4 regions of the Undibacterium sp. Ji42W genome follow, and region 3 is predicted to be linked to each of the others. Evidence: predicted binding sites of a transcription regulator. Region 3 holds the regulator's gene; each other region holds the start of a gene.

Region 1 (4,347 bases), on a different contig from region 3:
GCATTGAACTCATGCTCTGCATACAGAATCAACGACGTATGCATGGCTTTTTCCCAGGATGCGCTTGGTTTTTCACCATGCAACAGGTGCAGGAAATGACCACCTATGGAATCATCATCGGTTTCAGTTTCTATGCGTTTGCCATTATGACTGTAGTGGTACCAGTACAGCAGCATGGAGCCCAGCGAAGCCATCAGGCGGTCGGCGATATCGCGCGCACCAGGGTGATTGTGATCATCCTTTTCTGGCAATACGCAACCCAGCGTCGATACACCGGTACGCATAACGTCCATAGGGTGGGATGATGCTGGCAAGCATTCCAGCGCTGCCTTGACACTTGCCGGCAAGCCACGCAAAGCATTCAGCTTGGTCTTGTAGGCTTGCAATTCTGCGACGGTAGGCAATTTGCCATGCACGAGCAAATGGGCAATTTCTTCAAACTCGCAGGCGTCGGCCACGTCCAGGATATCGTAGCCACGGTAATGCAGGTCATTACCGGTTTTGCCTACGGTACACAGGGCGGTATTGCCAGCAGTGACGCCAGACAGGGCAACCGATTTCTTGGGTTTGAAAGGAACTGCTTCAGTCATGATTATTTCTCCATTGATACATTAGAAGTGCTATTCCCGTTTGCCAGCTTGATGCAGCACAAGAACGGGAACGCCATATATTTTTATTACTTGGATTTTTGCTGCGCGAACAGCGCATCCAGCTTTTGCTCAAAGTCGTGGTAATTGATGCGCTCATACAATTCCATACGGGTTTGCATGGTATCGACCACATTCTTTTGCGTGCCGTCACGGCGTATCGCACCATAGACGTTTTCTGCTGCCTTGTTCATGGCGCGGAAAGCGGACAATGGGTACAACACCAGACCCACATCCACTGCTGCCAATTCTTCGACCGAGAACAGGGGTGTCGCACCAAACTCAGTGATATTTGCCAGGATAGGTACTTTGACGGCATTGGCGAATTGCTTGTACATCGCCAGTTCAGTGATTGCTTCCGGGAAGATCATGTCGGCGCCAGCCTCTACACATGCCAGGGCACGGTCTATCGCAGCTTCCAGACCTTCAACTGCCAGCGCATCGGTACGTGCCATGATGACGAAGTTGTCGTCAGTTCGGGCATCGACTGCAGCTTTCACGCGGTCTACCATTTCCTGTTTACTGACGATTTCCTTGCCAGGACGATGGCCACACCGCTTGGCACCTACCTGATCTTCAATATGGATGGCAGCAGCGCCAAACTTGATCATGGATTTGACAGTACGTGCCACATTGAAGGCAGACGAACCAAAACCAGTATCCACATCCACCAGCAAAGGCAGGTCGCAGACATCGGTGATACGGCGTACGTCAGTCAATACGTCATCGAGATTGGAAATACCCAGGTCAGGCAAGCCCAGGGAACCAGCAGCAACGCCGCCGCCAGAAAGGTAGATCGCCTTGAAACCGGCACGTTTTGCCAGCAAGGCATGGTTGGCATTGATTGCACCGACGACTTGCAGCGGGGATTCTTCCTGCATCGCCTTACGGAAGGCGGCACCTGCGGAGTATGTACTCATTGTATGCTTTCAGGTTAATGAACAGATTCTAGGATGCATAGTGCAATCGGCGTGCCAGCGTGAATATGACAAAGGCATTTCTTTATCATCTTCATATAAATCAAACACTTATTTGCTTTGAGAGAAAAATAAAGGATGCGCACACCTTCATTTTTGTTTCATAATCATGTTTCACATTGAAATGTGAAACAATTATTCAGGCAAAAATGAAACAATAATGAAACATTCACCAGCAATACGCGACAATCAGGACAAGCCTGTCATCTGGACCGTGTCAATATCACGCCTGTTCGACATGTTCCGTGACATCATGGTTGAATATGATGTCAGCGCCGACATAGAACCCATACATATGGGCTTTGAAGAAGCCGCGCAATATCTTAAAGAACGCCTGCAAATTGAGCGATGCGATGCCGTCATCGCAGCGGGCTCGAATGGGGCGTATCTCAAGAACCGCCTGCCAGTCCCAGTCGTCATCGCCAAGGCAAGCGGCTTTGATGTCATGCAGGCGCTGGCCAGGGCGCGTAAGGTGTCACCCGCCATCGGTCTCATCAATTACCAGGAAACCATGCCTGAGCTGGCAGATTTCAAGACCACTTTTGGCTTCCCGCTGGAACAGCGCACCTATGTCACTGAAGAAGATGCCCGTGCCCAGATCAGTGAACTCAAGGCTGGTGGCATCAAGGTCATCGTCGGCGCTGGGTTGATTACCGACCTGGCGGAAGAAGCAGGCTTGACCGGCATTTTCATGTATTCCGCCACATCGATACGGCAAGCCTTTGATGATGCGCTGGAAATCGCCCGCCTGACACGACTGGAATCTGCCAGGGGACGGCATCACCCAGCCGCTGAATCTCTGCGCGCCAAACACAGCCTCAACGATTTGCGGGGAGACTCTGCCGCAATGCAAGAAACCCGCACATCTATCGCCCTGTTCGCCCGCTCCCCGGCAACGGTGTTGTTACAAGGTGAAACTGGTACTGGCAAGGAGCTGGCGGCCCAGTCCTTGCACAGGGAAAGCAAACGAGCCCGCCAACCCTTCGTCGCGGTGAATTGTGGAGCCATCGCTGAAAGCCTGCTGGAATCTGAATTATTTGGCTATGAAGAAGGCGCCTTTACAGGCTCAAAACGAGGTGGCCACGCCGGCTTGTTTGAAATAGCCCACAGAGGAACTGTCTTTCTCGATGAAATCGGTGAGATGCCTCTGACTTTGCAAACCCGTCTGTTGCGCGTACTGGAAGAGCGTGAGATCAATCGCGTAGGTAGCATGCGCCCCATACCCGTCGATGTACGCATCATCAGCGCCACTCACTGCGACCTGGAAGGCCGGGTAAAAGAAGGAAAGTTTCGTGCTGACCTGTATTTCCGCCTTGCCGTACTGCGCCTGCATTTACCAACGCTGAGAGAGCGTCCCGATGACTTGCTACCCCTGGCTGAATGGTGTCTCAAGCATGCACTGGCTGCGATGGGCGTCAGGCCGCACGCCAATCTGCATGCAGAAATAGCCAGTTGCAGCAAACTGCTGCAGAGCTATGACTGGCCAGGAAATGTAAGAGAATTACGCAATCTTATGGAACGCCTGGCCCTGTTCCTGGTGGCAGAACCCCTGCAAGCCCTTAGCCCTGGTTTTGTGGCAAAAATCTTGCCTGAATTGCCTATGCATGGGCACCCGGCAGGAATAGGAAACACCACAAACACGACAAACACGGCAACTGACACTGGCGATCTGGCTGCGCCAGAGTCTCTGGCGCGGATCATGGAAAAGTTTAATCACAACCGTGAAGCGGCGGCAGACTACCTGGGTATCAGCAGGACGACTTTGTGGCGGCGTTTGAAGCAAAAAGCGTAATCATTTGAAACATTAATTGATCATCTGGAGGGCGAATTTTGTGTCGCTCTAAGGTAGAATGAATTTGCGCTGCCACTCATGACCTTTGGGTGCACTTACCTTGCATAAAAAATATTATGAAAAAACTACTAATTGTTGACGATAGCAAAGTTTCCCGCATGGTGATCCGTGCGCACGTCAAAGCAGTGCATCCGGACTGGGAATTTTTTGAAGTTGGCAGTGGCGAAGAAGCCATCAAGTCAGTTATAGAAAACAAACCAGACTTTTGCACCATGGACATCAATATGCCCGGCATGCTGGGCACTGATGCCGCAGAGCAAATTTTGCAGCAGCATCCTGAAGTGCGCATCGCAATTTTTTCAGCGAATGTGCAGGACACGATGCAAAACAGGGCCACTTCCATAGGTACCATTTTTGTCGCCAAGCCGGTAACTGAAAAATCCATCACTATCGTCCTCAATTATTTCGCGAGCGGCAAATGAATTCTCTGACCGAACTTCATCTCGATGCATTAAGCGAGGTCTTCAATGTCGGTGCTGGCAGGGCTGCTGCCAGCCTCAGCGACATTGTCGGTGACGAAGTTCGCCTGTCGGTTCCTTCGGTTGAAATACGCAAATCGTCTGAGATCGATGTTTCATCCATGGGGCTGCAAAGTGATCGCTTTGGAGCCGTGCACCAGACCTTCAGCGGTTCTTTTGAGGCGGAAGCCATATTGCTGTTCACCGAAGAACACGCCCTGGAAATAGTACGTGACATGATGGGTTCGCAAATCAGCCTGGAGGACCTTGCCGAATTTGAACAGGAAGCCATGTGCGAGCTGGGCAATATCATCCTCAATGCCTGCCTGTCTGCAATGGCAGATATGTTGAACATCCCGCTGAATTGCTCTTTGCCAGATTACTCTGTGGCAAGTACTGAAGAAATTTTCCGC
Region 2 (4,347 bases), 180 kb from region 3:
GCAATAATGGCAACTTCATGATGCTGGCCAGTGATGGTCAGCGTATGCGAAGGGTTGCCATAGGCGTCGATATAGGCGTGGCGTTGCCCAGGCGTCTTGATCTGCCATGAAATGGCGTGCTGATGCTGCTCTGCACGCGGTGTCAGGCGCAACTGCTGTATCGTGTATGTCAGCGGCGCTGAATACTGGTAAATAGTTTGGTGACGGATAAAAAGTTGCATAATGTTTTCTCATGCCGCCAGCGGGACCAGGAAGTCGCGGCTGACGCGGTTACCCAGTTCGAAAATATTTTCCAAAAAGCGGGTCAGGTTGTCATGCAAGCCTTCTGCCAATATCTCTTCGATACGGGCAAATTGCAATTCTGCATGCAGCTTACCAGCAAAACGCTCGGTATCGGCTGAGACGTCATTGCGCACCTCCTTCAGGTTGCCGACTACTTCATCCATGCAGGCCAGCAACGAGCGTGGCATATCACCACGCAGCATCAGCAACTCTGCCACCCGCTCTGGCGTGATGACATCGCGGTAGACTTTGCGGTAAATCTCAAAGCCGGATACTGAGCGCAGTAGCGCTGCCCAGTAATAAAAATCCCTTTGCAGGCTGTCATTGCCGCGCCCGCTTTCTTTGGCACCGTGGAATTTCACATCCAGTATCCGCGCCGTATTATCCGCGCGCTCTATGAAGGTACCCAGGCGAATAAAATGCACCGCCTCATCCTTGAGCATCGTGCCCAGCGTCACGCCACGCGACAAATGCGAACGGTACTTGACCCATTCAAAAAACTGGCTGGGGTCGTTTTCCAGTATCGTATGCGACAAGTTGTCCTGCATATCCAGCCAGGTGGCATTCTGCGTTTCCCACACCTCAGTCGTCAGCGTACCGCGTACAGCCCTGGCATTTTCACGCGCTTCTTTCAGACAGGAGGCGATGGAGGACGGATTCATCGGGTCTCGCACCATGAAGTCGAGCACATCCTTCTTCGTCAGCAAACCATATTGATGGTCAAAGGCAGACTGCAATTCAGAGATGCCGAGCATGGCACGCCAGCCACGTTCAGCATCTTCGGCAGATTGCGGCAACATCGACGTCTGGATATTCACATCCAGCATACGGGCAGTATTTTCAGCACGCTCGGTATAGCGCGCCATCCAGAACAAATGATCAGCGGTACGACTCAGCATGTAATTTCTCCTGACTTAATTTTCAAGGATCCAGGTATCTTTTGTCCCACCGCCTTGCGATGAGTTGACGACCAGCGAACCCTCTTCCAAGGCCACCCGCGTCAGGCCGCCTGGCACCATCGAGATGGTCTTGCCAGACAACACAAAGGGCCGCAAATCGATATGGCGTGGCGCAATGCCGCTTTCAACAAAGGTAGGGCAGGCCGACAATGCCAGGGTAGGCTGGGCGATATAACCATCCGGCTTGGCCAGCAAACGCTGACGAAAATCTTCTATCTGCGCCTTGGTCGAAGCCGGACCCACCAGCATGCCGTAACCACCAGCACCATGCACTTCCTTGACCACCAGTTCCCCCAGATTCGCCAGCGTATAAGACAGGTCTTCGGCTTTGCGGCACTGGTAAGTCGGCACGTTATTCAAGATCGGTTCTTCAGTCAGATAAAACCTGATCATGTCCGGCACGAATGGGTAGATCGATTTATCATCCGCAACACCGGTGCCTATCGCATTCGCCAGCGTCACGCGGCCTGCGCGATACACCGACAACAAGCCCGGCACACCCAGAGAAGAGTCAGGCCGGAAAGCTAGCGGATCAAGAAAATCATCATCAATACGGCGGTAAATCACATCCACCCGTTTGGGCCCCCGCGTAGTGCGCATGAACACCGCATTGTCATTGACAAATAAATCCTGGCCTTCGACCAGTTCCACACCCATTTGCTGGGCCAGGAAGGCATGTTCGAAATACGCCGAGTTATACATGCCCGGCGTCATGACCACCACGGTAGGGTTATCCACCCCCATAGGGGCGACTGAGCGCAGGTTATCCAGCAGCATGTCAGGATAATGATCAACCGGTGCAATCTTGTTACGCGCAAACAGCTCAGGAAAAAGCCGCATCATCATCTTGCGGTCTTCCAGCATGTAAGATACGCCAGAGGGCACCCGCAAATTATCTTCCAGTACGTAAAATTCACCCTCGCCAGCCCGCACAATATCCACACCTGCAATATGGGCATAAATGTCAGAAGCGACAGAAATACCCTGCATTTCAGGGCGATATTGGGCATTTTTATAGATTTGCTCAGCAGGGATGATGCCCGCCTTGATGATATTCTGGGCGTGATAAATATCATGAATGAACATGTTCAGCGCCTGCACCCGCTGCGCCAGTCCCTTTTGCAATTGCGCCCACTCACCCGCATGGATAATGCGCGGGATGATGTCAAACGGGATCAGCCTCTCAGTGCCCGCATCGTCACCATACACGGCAAAGGTAATGCCCACCCGGCGAAAACTCAGGTCAGCCTCGGCCCGCTTGCGTTTCAATCGTTCGGCCGGTTGTTGCGCCAGCCAGTTGCAAAACTCGCGGTAATGTTCCCGCGTCAATTCTCCGCCCGCGCCACCAATTGCAGCGGCACCCGGTGCACTGGCGTCATAGGCGTGCATTTCATTGAAAAACTTGGCCATGTTCTAGTCTCGTGGTTACGGTTCCAATACAGCATATCAAGAAACGTGCCAGATCACCTTGTGGTTAACCGAAGCGTGGTTTTTTTGTCGCTATCAGTCGATCGTGCAAACAGGAGCGACTGACCGACGATAGTACAATGTTCATTTTTTATCAAAGCGCAGGTCGTATGCCCAAAAAATTGCGAGCACTACTATGTCTGTTGATGTTGTCAGCCGCTTGCCGCCTGGCTGTTTCTGAAGACAGCAATCAGCAGGCATTGACGGGTTTGCCAGACATGCCACACGCAGCAAATGCTGCCAAAAGCAGGCTGGGTCAGCAGATTTTTTTTGATAAAAACCTGAGCCGCGACGGCACCGTAAGTTGCGCCACTTGTCATCAGCCGCAACTGGCTTTTAGCGACGGTAAAAAACTGGCAGAAGGTATCAGAGGGCAAATTGGCACACGCAACACCCCCAGCCTCATCAATGCCGCCTTTAATCAAAGCCAGTTTTGGGATGGCCGCCGCAGCACGCTTGAATCCCAGGCCATGGACCCCTTTTTAAATCCGCGTGAACATGGGCTGCAAGACCAGCAAGCCATCCTCGCAGGTTTAAACAAAAATCCTGCTTACCGCGTACTGATACAGCAAGCCTATAACATCAAACCTGCCTCAATAAACCCTGAACAAGTCGCCAGCGCGCTAGCCAGTTTTGAGCGCACCCTGGCAGCTGGTGACAGCCCGTTTGACCGCTATTACTTTCAACAAGATAAAGCCAGCATCAGTCCCGCAGCGCAACGTGGCCTGCAACTTTTCATCGGCAGTGCGCAATGCATCAACTGTCACAAGATAGAAAAGACACACGCCTTGTTCACCGATAACCAGTTCCATGGCCTGGGTGTGGGCTTTAAAAAGATCGAAGCCCGCCTGCCAGAGCTGACACAACGCCTGGTGCGCGCGCAAGAACAAAAAATCAGCCTGGACCAGGCAGTGCTCAGCGATGAAGACATCGCCGAGCTTGGCCGTTTTGCAGTCACCCTCAAGCCAGCAGACATCGCCAAATTCCGCACACCCAGCCTGCGCAACGTAGCACTGACTGCCCCCTATATGCACGACGGCAGCGTCGCCACGCTGGAAGCCGCAGTTGAAATGGAAATTTATTACCGCAGCGCCGAATCACAAAAACCCCTGATACTCACCCCTCTGGAAAAAGCCGACCTGGTTCAATTTTTAAAATCCCTGACCAGTGCACCGTTGCCCAAACACCTGTTATCTGCCCCCTCATCCAAATAAGTTCGAGCCGGGCAATCGTCAAAAGATATGCAAATTATTGCCATATTTTTCATCAGGTGTCTTTATTTTTAAGGAAATAAAAGTAAAAAATAATTAAGTGAACTTGTTCCCTTTGCATTATAGTTGTGTGGAATACATGACTTTAAGATAAATTAACTATTGCCTGTCCGTAATTTTTACGTGCATCAGCCCGATGCTGACAATAGATGAACGCAAAGGGATGACAATGCAGCACCGGTTTTGCCTGAAACATGGCCTTGTACGCTTGTTGGCGATTGTATTGGAAGCACAAAGCATTTTCATCCGGCAATTTGCAGCGCGGCCTTACCGCGCTTTATGCCTGCTAGCGCTCTGCCTGGGCACGCATCTCGCATCGCCTGCGCTGGCGGCTGATGTCCAATACGTGTATGACAAACTTGGCCGCT
Region 3 (4,347 bases):
CTGAGTTCACAATTCGTGCGTGTGGAGTCTGATTATCTTTTGCTCTTGCCGGATGACGATATCGTTAAAACCGACAAACCGGTTTCAATCACGACCGGCAAACTGCATTCAACTGCAACTGGCATGATTGCCAATAATTCAACCCAAGGCCTGGAATTGCTGAGCAAGGTTTACATTCAACTCAAGAAACGTGAACCAGCTCCCAAAACCGGGAATAAATAAGCAAGAAAGCGACTATGCACATGATCAAAACATCATTTAGCGTCACACGCTTGATCAGCCTGGCCTGCCTGGGGCTAGCCTGTGTTTCTGCCAATGCAGAAAAAGCCGACAGCAACAAGGAAACCATCATCAAAGCAGGGTATGGCATCAGTGATGGCAAAGCCAGCGTCAGCAGATTATCCAAGGGCGTGTCCCTGGTGCGCGGCACCCTGACCGTCACTTCTGAGAGTGCTGTCGTGACCGAAGCCCCGAATGGCGATCAGTTTGTTGTTCTGACAGGTGGCAGTGGCCGCAAAGTCACCTTCCGCCAGAAACGCGATGGTGGCCCTGACTTGTGGGTTGATGGCGAAGCAGACCGCGCTGAATATAACCAGAGTACAGAAATCGTCAAATTCATTTCCAAGGCCAAGGTACGCTATCTCGAAGGCAAGCGCGTCACCCAGGAACAAGAAGGTGAATACTTGTCTTATGACAGCAAGAATGATGTTTTTGTTGGCACGAATTCAACGAGCGGCCAGCATGTGGATGGCTCAGGCAATATCACCATTACCTTGCAACCAAAACCAGAAAAACAGGCTAAATAAGATGACAGCACAGTCAAGCAGCACCTTGCTTGTCAAGGGCTTGCAAAAGCGTTACGGTGCGCGCCAGGTGGTGCGCGATGTATCACTGCTATTGAAAAGCGGTGAGGTAGTCGGTTTGCTAGGCCCGAATGGCGCAGGCAAGACTACTTCGTTTTACATGATCGTTGGCCTGGTGCCCTCAGACGCAGGAGACATCACGATTGATGATGTGAATATCTCGCAACTGCCTATCCATGAACGTGCCGTACTGGGTCTGTCTTACCTGCCGCAAGAGGCATCAGTGTTCCGCAAGCTGACGGTAGAAGACAATATCCGCGCTGTACTCGAATTGCAAAAAGACAGCGAAGGCAAGTATCTCGGTGCCAAGAAAATTGAGCAAAGGCTCAATGCCCTGCTGGCAGATTTACAGATAGAAAAAATACGCGAAAGCCAGGCGCTGTCACTGTCAGGTGGTGAGCGTCGCCGCGTCGAAATTGCCCGTGCACTGGCGACCAACCCACGCTTTGTCTTGCTGGATGAACCCTTTGCCGGTGTTGATCCTATCGCCGTCATCGAAATCCAGCGCATCGTGCGCTTCCTCAAGGAACGCGGCATAGGTGTGCTGATCACCGATCATAATGTGCGCGAAACCCTGGGCATCTGCGATCATGCCTACATCATCAATCAAGGAGCGGTACTTGCCAGCGGCAAGCCTGACGACATCATACAAAATGAATCTGTACGTCGCGTTTATCTCGGAGAACACTTCCGGATGTGACGGGAATCATCATGAAACAAAGCCTGCAACTACGTACCTCACAACATCTGGCCTTAACGCCGCAATTGCAGCAATCAATACGATTATTGCAGTTATCCACTTTGGAATTGCATCAGGAGCTGGAGACGCTGCTGACCGATAATCCCATGCTGGAACGCGTCGATGATCCCCTCGATCACGCCGTGCGCCTGCTGGCCGATGGTGCCATTAATACCAGCAGCACTTCTGCCGATGCGGGCATGGAAGCACCAGTGCCAAGAGACGACAGCGACAGGTCTGCCGACCCAGCCCCGGCTGATGCAGAAACCGTCGTCAGTAACGACAGCACCACCTCCAGCGAAGAAGACTGGGGCTTTGATGATGTGCAGCATGGCAGCAAATCTGGCGATGATGAAGATGGCCGCCCGCAGCTGGGTGCAGCCCATGTCACCCTGCGTGAGCACTTGCTGGAACAGATGCGCCTGAACCTGCGTGAACCGCGTGACCGCGCCCTGGTCGAGTTGATGATCGATGCGCTCGACAATAATGGTTACCTGACCGAAACATTAGATGAAATACATGCCAGTTTGCCACTGGAGTTGTTTGTAGAACCAGAAGAACTGGCTTTTGCCCTGAACATGCTGCAAAGCTTTGACCCGGCAGGTGTCGGTGCGCGCAGCCCGTCAGAATGCCTGGCCCTGCAAATCAAGCGCTTACCAAAAGTTGCTTTCGTCACACGCAGGCTGGCATTGCAAATTGTTGAAACACAACTGACTTTATTTGCACAAAGAGATTTCACCAAACTCAAGAAAATCCTCGACTGTGATGACGAAGATTTGCGCGATGCACAAACTGTGATCAGGATGTGCAAACCCAGACCTGGCATTGCTTTTGCTGCCGATGAATCTGATTATGTCGTGCCAGACGTGATCGTCAGAAAATCTACTAACGGCTGGCAAGTCATGTTGAATCAGGATGTCATGCCCAGGCTGCGGGTAAGCAGCATGTATGCCAACATCATGAAGCAAAACCGTGGCGAAGCTGGCATGGGCGCACAATTGCAAGAAGCCCGTTGGCTGATCAAGAATATGCGCCAGCGTTTTGAGACTATATTGCGCGTTGCACAAGCCATAGTCGAAAGGCAACGCAATTTTTTCACGCACGGTGCTGTTGCTATGCGACCCCTTGTTTTGCGCGAAATTGCTGATACACTAGGATTACACGAGAGCACTATCTCCCGTGTTACAACTCAAAAATACATGTTGACCCCACATGGCATGTTTGAGTTGAAGTACTTTTTCGGCAGCCATGTCGCGACGGAAACAGGGGGTGAAGCATCTTCCACCGCGATACGTGCACTCATCAAGCAGTTGATAGGAGCAGAAGACCAGAAAAGCCCACTCTCTGATAGCAAAATTGCAGACATGCTGGGTGAACAGGGCATGGTAATTGCCCGACGGACAGTTGCCAAATACCGTGAAGCCCTCAAAATCCCCCCAGTCAGTTTGCGTAAATCTTTGTAAGCAGTCCTTGTAATCACGGTTTGAATTGCTATATATGATTTAGCTCAAGGCAAATAAATGCTGAGAGCGTATCATTACAGCAAGCAACATCACTATAGGAGCACAGTATGAATCTCACCATCAGTGGACATCACGTCGAAGTAACTCCTGCAATTCGTGAATATGTACATACCAAACTAGAACGTATCAGGCGGCATTTCGACCAGGTCATTGATATCGCCGTCATCCTGACGGTGGACAAGCTCCGGGAAAAGGATAAACGACACAAAGCCGACATTAATCTGCATATCAGCGGTAAAGATATCCACGTTGAAAGTCTGGCGCATGATCTGTATGCGGCAATCGATGCACTGGTAGATAAACTTGATCGCCAGGTCATCAAGCACAAAGATAAAATGCAAGACCATCAGCACGACGCCATCAAGCACATACCTGATCCGGCATCGGCTTCATAAGACCCCAGTCCTTACCCTGACAGGGTTGTGGACATCCAAAACAAGGACGCTAAAGGCGTCCTTTTTGTTGGGTGCATGGTTTTGAGGTTAACAATTTACATCAATCAGTAACTGAATTACCCTGAGAAAATCCGCATACTTATTAACCGTCATTCTACCTGGCTAGCTCTCCAGCATAGATTTAGCTGAAATCCGCCTGGCTAGTGCGTTCGTAGCGTGAATGCCTTGCAACAATCCTGTACGCGTATTAACGTCATTCCAGCATGCTTTTGGCTGGAATCCAGCGGCGTTCGTCGTATGCCGTGGCGTTTTTTTACATGTGGCACTTTGACTAAAACGTTTGCTCTCCGTGGATACAAGCCGGGTCTCGGCCCGGCAGCCGAAATACTTTCTTTGCGTCGCCAAAGTAAGTATTCAAAGAAAGGCGACCCAGGCGTAGCCGCCCCTACGGGGTGCCCATTTGTGCAGTACAAAAAATGGGAAGATCCGAAACTCGCCTGCGGCCTTGCCCTTAGGAACATGCGCTTGCAAGCGCATGCCGTTACGCAGGCGTGCAGCATGCTGCACGAAACCCCTGCTACACCTCAAACAGCGGCTCTTCTTTTTCCATTTTCTGTACTGCACAAATGGCGGCTACACATGGGAACTGCGGAAAATCAAAAACAACATAAACCCCAAAGTCAAACCCAACGGCAACCACAACCAGTCCTTACGCTATTTCCTCATAAACATATACACCCCGTGACGCCCAGGCCCGACAAAGTTAAAATAGCAGCTTCATCCCCTACCCTGCATAGTCAACCACCATGAGCGAATTTGTACTTACC
Region 4 (4,347 bases), on a different contig from region 3:
ATTATGGAAGCTTTTTTCTTGTTTTTTGTAAATTTTGCTATGGATTAAGTCAGGCGCCCAGCCATGGCAGGCCGTTTTGGCACCAGCCGCCTACGGTTTTTCTGTGGCCTTGTTCGTCTTTGTCGCCCTCGAAGCCTTGCAGGATGTCGAAGCAGTTGGCGTAACCATTTTCGCTGGCCAGCCTGGCACCGTGGCGTGAGCGTACGCCGGAACGGCAGAGGAAGAGGATGATGCTGTCCTTGTCGGGCACACTGGCTTGCAATTGTGAGAGAAAGTCGGGGTTGGGTGTGCCGCCTGGGTAGAGACTCCATTGCACGGCCAGGTGTTGGGCTTCGCTGATGTTGACTCTGCCTACCCAGTCGCGTTCGGCATTGGTGCGTACATCGACGAGTAATATTTTGCTGTCATTTTGCAGTAGCGCAAAGGCTTCTTGCGGGCTGACTGCGCCTGCGTATGGCAGAGCTTGTTCCTGGCCGCGCTGGCGCGCTGTTTGCAGGGTTTGGTCTATGGACATGATGGTTCCTTTATTGAAAATAGCGATTGCAAAAAAGGTAGTGCTGATGTGCCCGCTAGTTTATATTAAATCGGCACTGGGTTTTCCGTACAGATAACCCTGGTAGGAAAGGCAGCCTTGCTGCTGCAAGAAGTCGCGCTGGGCTGCGGTCTCTACTCCTTCTGCAATCACAGCGAGACCCAGGCTTTGGCCTAGGGCGATGATGGTCCTGGTGATGACGGCATCATTATTGTTGCTGACGATGTCGCGCACAAAGGACTGGTCTATCTTGAGCTGGTCCAGCGGCAGGCGTTTGAGATAGGAGAGGGATGAGTAGCCGGTGCCAAAGTCATCCAGTGAAAAGCCTACGCCCTTGGCTTTTAACTGGTTCATCTTGTCTATGGTTTCTTCTATATTGTCGATCAACAAGCTTTCTGTCAGTTCTAGTTTGAGTTTGCTGGCATTGATATTGTAGTGAGCGATGTTGCCGAGCACTTGCGCAACAAAATCACATTGCCTGAACTGGCGTGCGCTGACATTGACCGCCAGGGTCATGTGCTGCTTGCCTGCGGTTTTTTGCCATGCGGCGAGTGTGGCGCAGGCGGTTTTTAGTATCCATGCACCCAGACTGATGATGAGGCCTGATTCTTCTGCCAGCGGAATAAAGTTGCAGGGTGGCACCAGGCCTTTTTGCGGATGCTGCCAGCGTACCAGGGCTTCGGCACCTGTCACTTGCCCGGTGCTGCTGACTTGCGGCTGATAATATAAAACGAATTGTTCCTGTTGCAGACCCAGGCGCATGTCGGCTTCCAGTGCTGCGCGGGTATTGACGATATCAAGCATGTCCTTGTCGAAGAAGCGGAAAGTATTGCCACCGCTGGATTTGGCTTCATACATGGCGACTTCAACTTGCTTGAGCAGTTCTTCGGCTGAGGTGCTTTGTTTGTCGAACAGGGTGATGCCTATGCTGGCACTGCTGTGGAATTCGGCATGATCAAGATCGTAGGCTGCAGCGAGGTCTGCGAGAATCTTGGTCGCGATCATTTGTGTTTCTATGGCAGTTTCGCGGATGTTGTCGCTGAGTTCCTCAAGCAGCAATACAAATTCATCGCCGCCATGGCGTGCCAAAGTGTCGCCCTTGCGTATGCTGTGGGCCAGGCGTTTTGCGGCAACCTGCAAGAGCATATCGCCTTTGCCGTGGCCACTGCTGTCATTGATGGTTTTGAAATTATCCAGGTCAAGAAACAGTATTGCGCCATATAGATTGCTGCGGCTTTTTGCCAGCAGGCTGTGTTGCAGGCGGTCTATGAGTAGTCTGCGGTTTGCGAGGCCAGTCAGCGGGTCGTGATAAGCCAGATGTTCCAGCTTTGCTTCGGCAGCTTTTCTTTGGGTGATGTCGAGCATGGTGGCGACATAGTTGATGACTTTGCCGCTTGGGTTTTTGACTGCGGTAATGGTCAGCCATTCTGGATAAACTTCGCCATTTTTTCTGCGGTTCCAGATTTCGCCCTGCCAATAGGCGTTGGTATCAAGCTGTCTGCCCATGTCTTCATAATAGCCCGCGCCGTGCAGGCCGGATTTGAGCAGGCTGGTTTGTTTGCCCAGAGCTTCTTCGCGGTGGTAGCCGGTAATAAGAGTGAAGGCGTGATTGACGCGCAAGATGTTACGATGTTCGTCAGTGATGACCATGCCTTCCTGGGCTTCGAATGCGATGGCGGCAATGCGCAAGTCTTCTTCTACGAGTTTGCGTTTCGCGCGTTGCCTGCAAATGATTTTTTTGAGGCGTTGTTTTTGCTCGCGCGCTTCTCGTAACAGCTTGACCAGTTTCAGTGTGAAGGCAGTGCTTGCCAGCATGGCCAGAATAAAGCTCAGGGTGGCAAGCACAAGCGACTTTCGCGGACTGGGGTGAGGCAGCATAATTTATTATATAGGGTAGTCAATGGCAAGCTCTGGTTGTTTTAATTCCTTGCAAGATCCTCGGGCGATGCATGACGAGCTTGGCAAAGATGAGGACAGTCTAAATGAGCGTGAATTTGATATTGACTTATGCAGTCTAAAGTTGATTTTGATCAAGTTTGCTTATTTATCATTAATTAAAATTGATGTACTGCTACTAATGAATCATCGGTATTTTGACAAGTGCTGAAACGCGCACCAAAAATATGCAAAATAATGATTGGCAACAAAATATGCACCAAAAAGGGATGGTTAAAGTGTTTCGCATTATTTTGGTGCAATTATTGATTGGGCTTAATCATAAGTCGTTTCTACTTTCGACAAGAAAACGCCACAAAAACAAGCATTTAACAAATTTCAAATTTATATATGACTGATCTGGATGATGGCACGGTTTCTGCTATTATCCCCACTGAGTTTAGCCGCCAAGCGAAAATGCTGATATAAGAACAATAAGGCAAGGTTTGTCTGTTGGTCAAAATTGCATTTAACTGGCAGGCGCAGGGCTCGGCAATTTCCCGAATTTATTTTTAGCTCTCAGAGGAGTTTCACATGGCAATGACAGCCGCAGAAGTCTTGAAAATGGCGAAAGATAACGAAGTCAAATTCGTTGATTTTCGCTTTGCTGATACACGAGGCAAAGAACAGCACGTAACTGTTCCAGTTTCCCAGTTCGACATCGATAAATTCGAATCTGGCCACGCATTCGACGGCTCGTCCATCGCTGGCTGGAAAGGCATTGAAGCATCCGACATGTTGTTGATGCCAGATCCATCTACTGCCAACATTGATCCATTCTTTGAAGAAACCACATTGTTCATGCAATGTGACGTGATCGAGCCATCTGATGGTAAAGGCTATGACCGTGACCCACGCTCTATTGCTAAACGTGCTGAAGCGTATTTGAAATCCTCTGGCATTGGTGACACAGCTTACTTTGGCCCAGAGCCAGAATTCTTCATTTTTGACAGCGTACGCTGGAAAGTAGACATGTCTGGCTGTTTCGTCAAGATCGATTCTGACGAAGCTTCCTGGACGACAGGCGAGAAGCTGGAAGGTGGCAATACTGGTCATCGTCCAACGGTTAAAGGCGGTTACTTCCCGGTTCCTCCGGTTGATAGCTTTCAGGACATGCGTTCTGAAATGTGTCTGATTCTGGAATCCCTGGGTATCCCGGTTGAAGTGCATCACCATGAAGTGGCTGGCGCTGGTCAAAATGAGATCGGTACCAAGTTCTCTACGCTGGTAGAGCGCGCTGACTGGACACAAAACCTGAAATACGTAGTCTGGAATGTTGCCCACACTTATGGCAAGACAGCGACTTTCATGCCTAAACCTATCGTTGGCGACAACGGTTCTGGCATGCACGTACATCAATCCATCTGGAAAGATGGCAAAAACCTGTTTGCTGGCGATGGCTATGCTGGTTTGTCTGATTTCGCCTTGTATTACATCGGCGGTATCATCAAGCATGCCAAAGCATTGAATGCGATCACTAACCCAGGTACCAACTCTTACAAGCGTCTGGTTCCAGGTTATGAAGCGCCGGTTAAACTGGCTTATTCTTCACGTAACCGTTCTGCTTCTATCCGCATTCCTTACGTTGCCAATCCAAAAGGCCGCCGTATTGAAACACGTTTCCCTGATCCATTGGCGAACCCATATCTGTGCTTCTCTGCACTGATGATGGCCGGTCTGGATGGTGTGCAGAACAAGATTCATCCTGGTGAAGCCGCCAGCAAAGATTTGTACCATTTGCCACCAGAAGAAGATGCATTGATCCCGACAGTATGCGCATCTTTGGAAGAAGCGCTGGAAGCATTGAACAAAGACCGCGAGTTCCTGACACGCGGCGGCGTATTCAGCGACAGCATGATCGATGCGTACATTGATTTGAA

Evidence for each region. Region 3 encodes sigma-54, which starts transcription at its own class of promoters, with help from an activator protein. Its sites were predicted from a motif close to TGGCANGNAANCTGCTTT; they were not measured.
Region 1: a site for sigma-54 is predicted at 1,607-1,624, ahead of prpB (methylisocitrate lyase). Genes of this name have one in related genera too.
Region 2: a site for sigma-54 is predicted at 2,685-2,702, ahead of ACO0LG_RS24230 (circularly permuted type 2 ATP-grasp protein). Genes of this name have one in related genera too.
Region 4: a site for sigma-54 is predicted at 2,836-2,853, ahead of glnA (type I glutamate--ammonia ligase). Genes of this name have one in related genera too.

Annotation. Positions count from the first base shown of each region.
Region 1 covers NZ_JBMPOV010000001.1:658,872-663,218, forward strand. Annotated here, with positions in the region: gene prpC (bifunctional 2-methylcitrate synthase/citrate synthase) at 1-590, opposite strand, end outside; gene prpB (methylisocitrate lyase) at 677-1,567, opposite strand; gene prpR (propionate catabolism operon regulatory protein PrpR) at 1,785-3,416, shown strand; gene ACO0LG_RS03200 (response regulator transcription factor) at 3,533-3,898, shown strand; gene ACO0LG_RS03205 (chemotaxis protein CheC) at 3,895-4,347, shown strand, end outside.
Region 2 covers NZ_JBMPOV010000012.1:181,017-185,363, forward strand. Annotated here, with positions in the region: gene ACO0LG_RS24220 (transglutaminase family protein) at 1-221, opposite strand, end outside; gene ACO0LG_RS24225 (alpha-E domain-containing protein) at 231-1,181, opposite strand; gene ACO0LG_RS24230 (circularly permuted type 2 ATP-grasp protein) at 1,197-2,651, opposite strand; gene ACO0LG_RS24235 (cytochrome-c peroxidase) at 2,819-3,922, shown strand; partial or broken gene ACO0LG_RS24240 (IPT/TIG domain-containing protein) at 4,149-4,347, shown strand, end outside.
Region 3 covers NZ_JBMPOV010000012.1:1,407-5,753, reverse strand. Annotated here, with positions in the region: gene lptC (LPS export ABC transporter periplasmic protein LptC) at 1-222, shown strand, start outside; gene ACO0LG_RS23460 (LptA/OstA family protein) at 243-806, shown strand; gene lptB (LPS export ABC transporter ATP-binding protein) at 808-1,563, shown strand; gene ACO0LG_RS23450 (RNA polymerase factor sigma-54) at 1,575-3,065, shown strand; gene hpf (ribosome hibernation-promoting factor, HPF/YfiA family) at 3,173-3,520, shown strand; gene ACO0LG_RS23440 (enoyl-CoA hydratase/isomerase family protein) at 4,327-4,347, shown strand, end outside.
Region 4 covers NZ_JBMPOV010000023.1:11,603-15,949, reverse strand. Annotated here, with positions in the region: gene ACO0LG_RS28920 (rhodanese-like domain-containing protein) at 50-514, opposite strand; gene ACO0LG_RS28915 (putative bifunctional diguanylate cyclase/phosphodiesterase) at 575-2,377, opposite strand; gene glnA (type I glutamate--ammonia ligase) at 3,002-4,347, shown strand, end outside.